DNA from 2 places in the Psychrobacillus sp. AK 1817 genome. Region 2 is predicted to be linked to the other one. Evidence: a T-box and tRNA genes for the amino acid it is inferred to sense, from the RefSeq annotation. Region 2 holds a T-box; the other holds one or more tRNA genes.

Region 1 (3,386 bases), 2.0 Mb from region 2:
GGGTTGGGCTGTTCGCCCATTAAAGCGGTACGCGAGCTGGGTTCAGAACGTCGTGAGACAGTTCGGTCCCTATCCGTCGTGGGCGTAGGAAATTTGAGAGGAGCTGTCCTTAGTACGAGAGGACCGGGATGGACACACCGCTGGTGTACCAGTTGTTCTGCCAAGGGCATCGCTGGGTAGCTATGTGTGGACGGGATAAGTGCTGAAAGCATCTAAGCACGAAGCCCCCCTCAAGATGAGATTTCCCATTACGCAAGTAAGTAAGATCCCTCAAAGACGATGAGGTAGATAGGTTCGGGGTGGAAGCGTGGCGACACGTGCAGCTGACGAATACTAATCGATCGAGGACTTAACCAAATTGTTTGTTTCTAAGATGTCAGTTTATTCAGTTTTGAAAGAATAAATTTTTATTAAAATAACACTTGTAATAATCTACAGACTTGTTATAATAGAAAATGTCTTTCAGTAATTATTCAAGTCTAGTGATGATGGCGAAGAGGTCACACCCGTTCCCATACCGAACACGGAAGTTAAGCTCTTCAGCGCCGATGGTAGTTGGGGGTCTCCCCCTGCAAGAGTAGGACGTCGCTAGGCGATATTATTCCGAAGTAGCTCAGTGGTAGAGCAATCGGCTGTTAACCGATCGGTCGTAGGTTCGAGTCCTACCTTCGGAGCCATTTCTAGGAGAGCTGTCCGAGTGGCCGAAGGAGCACGATTGGAAATCGTGTAGACGGGTAACACTGTCTCAAGGGTTCAAATCCCTTGCTCTCCGCCAGATAGATTTCTTCTTTACATAATATAATGGCCCCTTGGTCAAGCGGTTAAGACACCGCCCTTTCACGGCGGTAACACGGGTTCGAATCCCGTAGGGGTCACCATTTAAATTAAAACCAGCACTATGGAGGATTAGCTCAGCTGGGAGAGCATCTGCCTTACAAGCAGAGGGTCGGCGGTTCGAGCCCGTCATCCTCCACCATTATAAATTTTCAACACTTATTATTGTCGCGGGGTGGAGCAAATCGTTTCACGAAGAAAGCGATTAACGTCGACGCAAGCGTAGCGTGGAAGACGTAAAATTCACTAATTGCGTAGTTGATTTAAATTTCAACACTTTCTTATTGTCGCGGGGTGGAGCAGTTCGGTAGCTCGTCGGGCTCATAACCCGAAGGTCACAGGTTCAAATCCTGTCCCCGCAACCAAATGGTCCCGTGGTGTAGCGGTTAACATGCCTGCCTGTCACGCAGGAGATCGCCGGTTCGATCCCGGTCGGGACCGCCATTTATTATTCAACAACATAGAGATTTAGGATAAGCAAGCAAATCGAGGAAGCAATCGAACGAAAGAAGGAGCGTACTAAAGTACGTGACTGAATGAGTGAGTGAAGCTGACAAAGAGTAGCGCAGCTTAGCGTAAATCGAAGAGGCTCAGTAGCTCAGTCGGTAGAGCAAAGGACTGAAAATCCTTGTGTCGGCGGTTCGATTCCGTCCTGAGCCACCATTATGCCGGAATAGCTCAATTGGTAGAGCAACTGACTTGTAATCAGTAGGTTGGGGGTTCAAGTCCTCTTTCCGGCACCACTCACCAGTGGAGGGGTAGCGAAGTGGCTAAACGCGGCGGACTGTAAATCCGCTCCTTAGGGTTCGGCGGTTCGAATCCGTCCCCCTCCACCAGTTTTTAATAGGGGCATAGTTTAACGGTAGAATAGAGGTCTCCAAAACCTTTGATGTGGGTTCGATTCCTACTGCCCCTGCCAAATAATAAGTTAACTTTGAATAATGGCGGTTGTGGCGAAGTGGTTAACGCACCGGATTGTGATTCCGGCATTCGTGGGTTCAATTCCCATCAGTCGCCCCATATTCCTTTTAGTTAGCTCTTTTTTTTATTCTGTGGCGGTCGTGGCGAAGTGGTTAACGCACCGGATTGTGATTCCGGCATTCGTGGGTTCAATTCCCATCGGTCGCCCCATTGGGGTATAGCCAAGCGGTAAGGCAACGGATTTTGATTCCGTCATGCCCTGGTTCGAATCCAGGTACCCCAGTTTTTTGCGGAAGTAGTTCAGTGGTAGAACACCACCTTGCCAAGGTGGGGGTCGCGAGTTCGAACCTCGTCTTCCGCTCCAAATTAAGGCGGCATAGCCAAGTGGTAAGGCACAGGTCTGCAACACCTTTATCACCGGTTCAAATCCGGTTGCCGCCTCCAATTTTTAAAAAGTATTTACTGCCTTCATTATGCCGGTGTGGCGGAATTGGCAGACGCGCGGGACTCAAAATCCCGTATCTTCGGATGTGTCGGTTCGACCCCGACCACCGGTATCTATTATGAAATATCACTTACAATTTGATATTTTGACTAAAGCTTATGAATGCTGTTACCGCAGCTTTTGTAAGCTTTTTTTATATTCTCATTCATGATTATTTTTTAATAGTTTCCATTGATTTTAATTTTTTTACTTATGTTTTACACAGACGTCATAAGCTTTCTCATCTTCTATCCTCAGTTCTTTTATTTCATTAGAATAATCCCTTGAGAGTCATTTCAATGTCTTTATGTCCTATACGATCACTTACTTACTAAATTAATACTTTATTATACATATGTACACTAGCATGCAAATGTCTTAATCCATGAATTGAGAATATATCTCTATTCCGTTTCCTATATTAATTAATTTGTATATATTTTATATTCGATTGACAAGATAGTCATATCGACATTAATTATATTCATTATCGAGGAATTCATACAACTAAAACTGAATGAACTAGAGAGACGATAGGAGAGGGATAGATGCATGTTTTCCACGATACTAATGGGATTGACGATTTTATTTATGGTAACAAACTTATACTATTTCTTTTCAGGTCGTAAGTATAAGAAAAGTTATTTTCAGTCAACTTTATTCCAAAAACTATTTTTTACTATGCTTGGCATTACCTTTGGATTTGCTGTTCTTTATTATTTATTGTCCATGGAAGGGGATGTAGTAAGAGTTAGCACTGAAGAGGGGAAAGATGGAGGAGAGAATTTTTTGGATTATCTCTATTTCAGTGGAGTCACCATATTATCAGTAGGTTATGGGGACTTGGTACCTGTCGGAAAGGCGCGATTCTTTGCACTTATACAAGCAGCCATCGGTCTTTTGTTGCCAACCGCATTTTTTATCAGAGCTTTGGGTGAAAAGGAAGATAGCCCTGGGGAAAGCACAAAAAACGAAAAAGAAGGTGAGCAAAGCAATGGCGGTGATGGAGAAAAAGATAGTTGAAGCAGATGAACAATTTTGATTCTTATAAAGATAAATCAACCGGTGAAGGTGTTTTCTTTTTATGTTTGATATATATAAATGGATGTCGATGAATATTCTTACATACTTTCTGACTAAACATGAG
Region 2 (3,386 bases):
AGATGCAGTATCTGGGTTCATAGCGCGTTTCCAAGCAAATTCAAAGTCATTTGCAGTTACTGGAGAACCATCAGACCAATTAGCATCACGTAATTTGAACGTATAAACTAATCCATCTTCAGAAATAGTTGGCTCACCTTCAGCAATAGCAGGTATAGCTACGTTTTCTTGGTTCAAACGATAAAGACCTTCATTTATGTTGCCTAGTAGATCGAAACCTACTGAGTCAGTTACTAAAGCAGAGTCAAGAGTTGGAATTTCAGCACCCGCGATTAAGTTTAGTACTTGCTCTTCATCAATTTTTGCTTCTTCTGGAGCTTCTGTTTCTGGTGTGTCTGTTGAGTCTGGTTTGTCAGCTGGTTCTGCTTCCTTTTCGCCGCCACATGCAGCTAGGAATAGCCCTACAACTAACAGTAGGCTTAATAGCCATACTAATTTGCTATTCTTCAAAAAAATAACCTCCCTAATATTCAGAAAAATTCATTACATTTATTATTATACATTTTATAAGAGAGTTGTACATAGCTTTTTATAAATATTTTTACAGTCTTGTAACAAAATCATTACATTGTCCTAACGATTGTGAAAATTTAGTAACTATTTTGTTAATTATTTTCTTTATTTTTTATTAGTTTTGATTATTTTAAACAAATCTTCTATAATATTTTTGATAGAGGTGAAATATGAAAAAGAAGATAATATATTTTTTAAGTGCACAGATTATAATCTTTTTGCTAATACTTTTAATATATAAACATATCGATTTGGAAACATACGCTAATATTTCCTTTTATATAGGAGGAGGTATAACATTTTTAGGATTAGTAACATATGTTGTTTCAGGCGGATTTTTTGATTTATATGTATCTAGCTCCAGAAAATTTTTTACGCGAAAGCACTTAAGAGATGAAATAGAAAATATGCGACTTCCTTCCGAAGTTTTCTCCTTCTCCCCTAAGCCAATTCTCGCGTTAGGGTTATCTATTTTAGCTTGTACTTGTATTGCATTATTTTTCTATTATGGATAATTTTATCCCTTGATTTTTGAGTTTCTTCTATATATAATAATCAAAACTATATAAAAGAGCTTTGAGGAAGAAAAGTACATTTATAACGTATGTTTAGAGAGTCTGCGGGTGCTGTGAGCAGATCATACCTTAAATGGAATGGGCTTCTGAGCAGTATGAGTGAATCTTAAGTAGCTTATACCGTTTCCTTCACGTTATGAAGAAGAGTGGCTATTTTTATAGCAAGCTGGGTGGTACCACGGATATTACATCATTCGTCCCTTTTTAGGGATGCATGATGTTTTTTTATATAAGGAGGAAAATTGAATGAAAACACTTTTTTCAGGCGTACAACCAACTGGTACAATTACATTAGGGAATTATATTGGTGCATTTAGACAGTTTATAGATTTACAAAATGAGAATGAATGTATTTTTTGTATCGTGGACCAGCATGCGATTACAGTTGCACAGGATCCACAGGAGCTACAAAAACATATTCGTTCCCTAGCAGCCTTATATCTAGCTGTAGGAATTGATCCAGAAAAATCTATTCTGTTTGTACAATCAGAAGTTCCCGCTCACGCAAAAGCAGGATGGATGATGCAATGTATTTCTCATATTGGGGAATTAGAAAGAATGACTCAATTTAAAGATAAATCGGATGGCAAAGACGGAGTTACTGCTGGGCTATTAACTTACCCACCGCTAATGGCGGCTGACATTCTTCTTTACCAAACAAATATTGTGCCTGTTGGGGATGACCAGAAGCAGCATATTGAACTAACTCGGGATTTGGCTGAACGATTTAATAAAAGATATGGGAATGTTTTAACTATACCCGAAATTCAGCTACCTAAATACGGCGCTCGTATCAAATCACTTCAAGATCCAATGAAGAAAATGAGCAAGTCGGATCCCAACCAAAAAGCAACCATTCGTATTTTAGATACACCAAAGCAAATAGAAAAGAAAATTAAAAGCTCTGTCACCGATTCAGAAGGTATCGTAGCCTTTGACCCTGAAAACAAACCAGGAGTTTCAAATTTATTAACAATAGAATCAGCTTTAACAGGTACACCGATTCCTACGCTCGTTGCAAACTACGAAGGAAAAGGCTACGGAGATTTTAAAGCATCTGTTGCTGAAGCAATTATTAATCATTTTGCTCCTATTCAACAAAGATATGAGGAATTACTAAATTCATCAGAATTAGATTCCATTCTAGATCGCGGAGCAGAAAAGGCTAACCAATTGGCAAATGATACACTTGCTAAGATGGAAGCCGCAATGGGTCTCGGTAGAAGACGCTAATCGTTAATCCCAATATTGATATACAAAAGATTATAAAGTCCTTAGAGTTAACCATATATAGTAAAACAGAACTCCAAGAATAGCCTAAAGATAGAAAGTTTAAATATAACACTAGGTGGGAGCAGCTGATAATTGCTATTCCATAGCTTATTAAGAATATTAGTAGTCTCATTAGTATCACATCCTTCTTAAAACATATGAAAAACCGCTCCTAAACTTTCGTCTAGGAGCGGTTTTTTTATCAATATTATTTAGCAGATTTAATTGGCTCTTCAGCAGTTAGCTCAAGTTCATGTAAGTAAGTGCCTTCTGAGTAATCAATATTATAGTTTTTAAGTCGTTTGTTAACTGGAATGATCTCAAATCTGTAAGTTAGTGGAATTACAACTGCCATTTCTTCCATATGCTCTTGGAATGCTCTAAATTGCTCAGCGCGATATGCTGAGTCAAAAGCTTTTGGTGAGTTTATGTTAGCTAATGTATCCTCTAAGAAGTCAGATGTGTAACGACTATAGTTAAACTTTGCTTTCTTTGAATATAAGCCCGATGGTGATGGGTCAGATCCTGTTCCAAATGCTGCCGTATACATGTCAATTTCAGGATCATCTGCTTCTACCATGTCATAGAATGCATTAAATTCAATTGTGCGTCCAGTAGTTAACTTAACATTTAAGCCAACATCTTTCCAATTTTGCAAGAAGAATTGAGTGATATCTTCCGCTATATCATCACCAGCAGCTGTAGCATACTTAATTTCAAATGGTTTACCTTCTGGATCTTCGCGAAGACCATCATTGTTAACATCTTTATAACCAGCTTCATCTAATAATGCATTCGCTTTATCTGGATCATAAGTGTAACCTTGTAAAGATTTATCATAGAATGATTTAAATACTGGCGGTAACATAGAGTTCGCACGTTCACGGAGGTTATTATAATATACTTCAGCAACTTGTTCTACATCTAAAGCATATCCCATTGCTTGACGTAATTTTTGATCTCCCATTTTAGCGTTTTCGATGTCTGTTACTACTTCCCCTTTTGTAGAATCCCATTTACCTACTT

What was found. A T-box is a leader RNA that pairs with one kind of tRNA and senses whether it is charged. The one in region 2 lies ahead of trpS (tryptophan--tRNA ligase), so its partner is inferred to be a tRNA-Trp.
Region 1: it encodes a tRNA-Trp, which carries the amino acid that the T-box ahead of trpS (tryptophan--tRNA ligase) is inferred to sense. The anticodon was not compared.

Annotation. Positions count from the first base shown of each region.
Region 1 is NZ_CP031739.1:3,439,495-3,442,880, forward strand. Features, by position in the region: rRNA gene D0S48_RS17130 (23S ribosomal RNA) at 1-357, shown strand, start outside; rRNA gene rrf (5S ribosomal RNA) at 479-594, shown strand; tRNA gene D0S48_RS17140 (tRNA-Asn) at 603-677, shown strand; tRNA gene D0S48_RS17145 (tRNA-Ser) at 684-775, shown strand; tRNA gene D0S48_RS17150 (tRNA-Glu) at 804-878, shown strand; tRNA gene D0S48_RS17155 (tRNA-Val) at 901-976, shown strand; tRNA gene D0S48_RS17160 (tRNA-Met) at 1,123-1,199, shown strand; tRNA gene D0S48_RS17165 (tRNA-Asp) at 1,203-1,278, shown strand; tRNA gene D0S48_RS17170 (tRNA-Phe) at 1,422-1,497, shown strand; tRNA gene D0S48_RS17175 (tRNA-Thr) at 1,502-1,577, shown strand; tRNA gene D0S48_RS17180 (tRNA-Tyr) at 1,587-1,670, shown strand; tRNA gene D0S48_RS17185 (tRNA-Trp) at 1,680-1,753, shown strand; tRNA gene D0S48_RS17190 (tRNA-His) at 1,779-1,854, shown strand; tRNA gene D0S48_RS17195 (tRNA-His) at 1,890-1,965, shown strand; tRNA gene D0S48_RS17200 (tRNA-Gln) at 1,967-2,038, shown strand; tRNA gene D0S48_RS17205 (tRNA-Gly) at 2,045-2,119, shown strand; tRNA gene D0S48_RS17210 (tRNA-Cys) at 2,126-2,199, shown strand; tRNA gene D0S48_RS17215 (tRNA-Leu) at 2,231-2,312, shown strand; gene D0S48_RS17220 (potassium channel family protein) at 2,792-3,262, shown strand.
Region 2 is NZ_CP031739.1:1,315,787-1,319,172, forward strand. Features, by position in the region: gene D0S48_RS06795 (peptide ABC transporter substrate-binding protein) at 1-450, opposite strand, end outside; gene D0S48_RS06800 (DUF3899 domain-containing protein) at 684-1,028, shown strand; T-box leader at 1,081-1,293, shown strand; gene trpS (tryptophan--tRNA ligase) at 1,335-2,321, shown strand; gene D0S48_RS06810 (oligopeptide ABC transporter substrate-binding protein) at 2,569-3,386, opposite strand, start outside.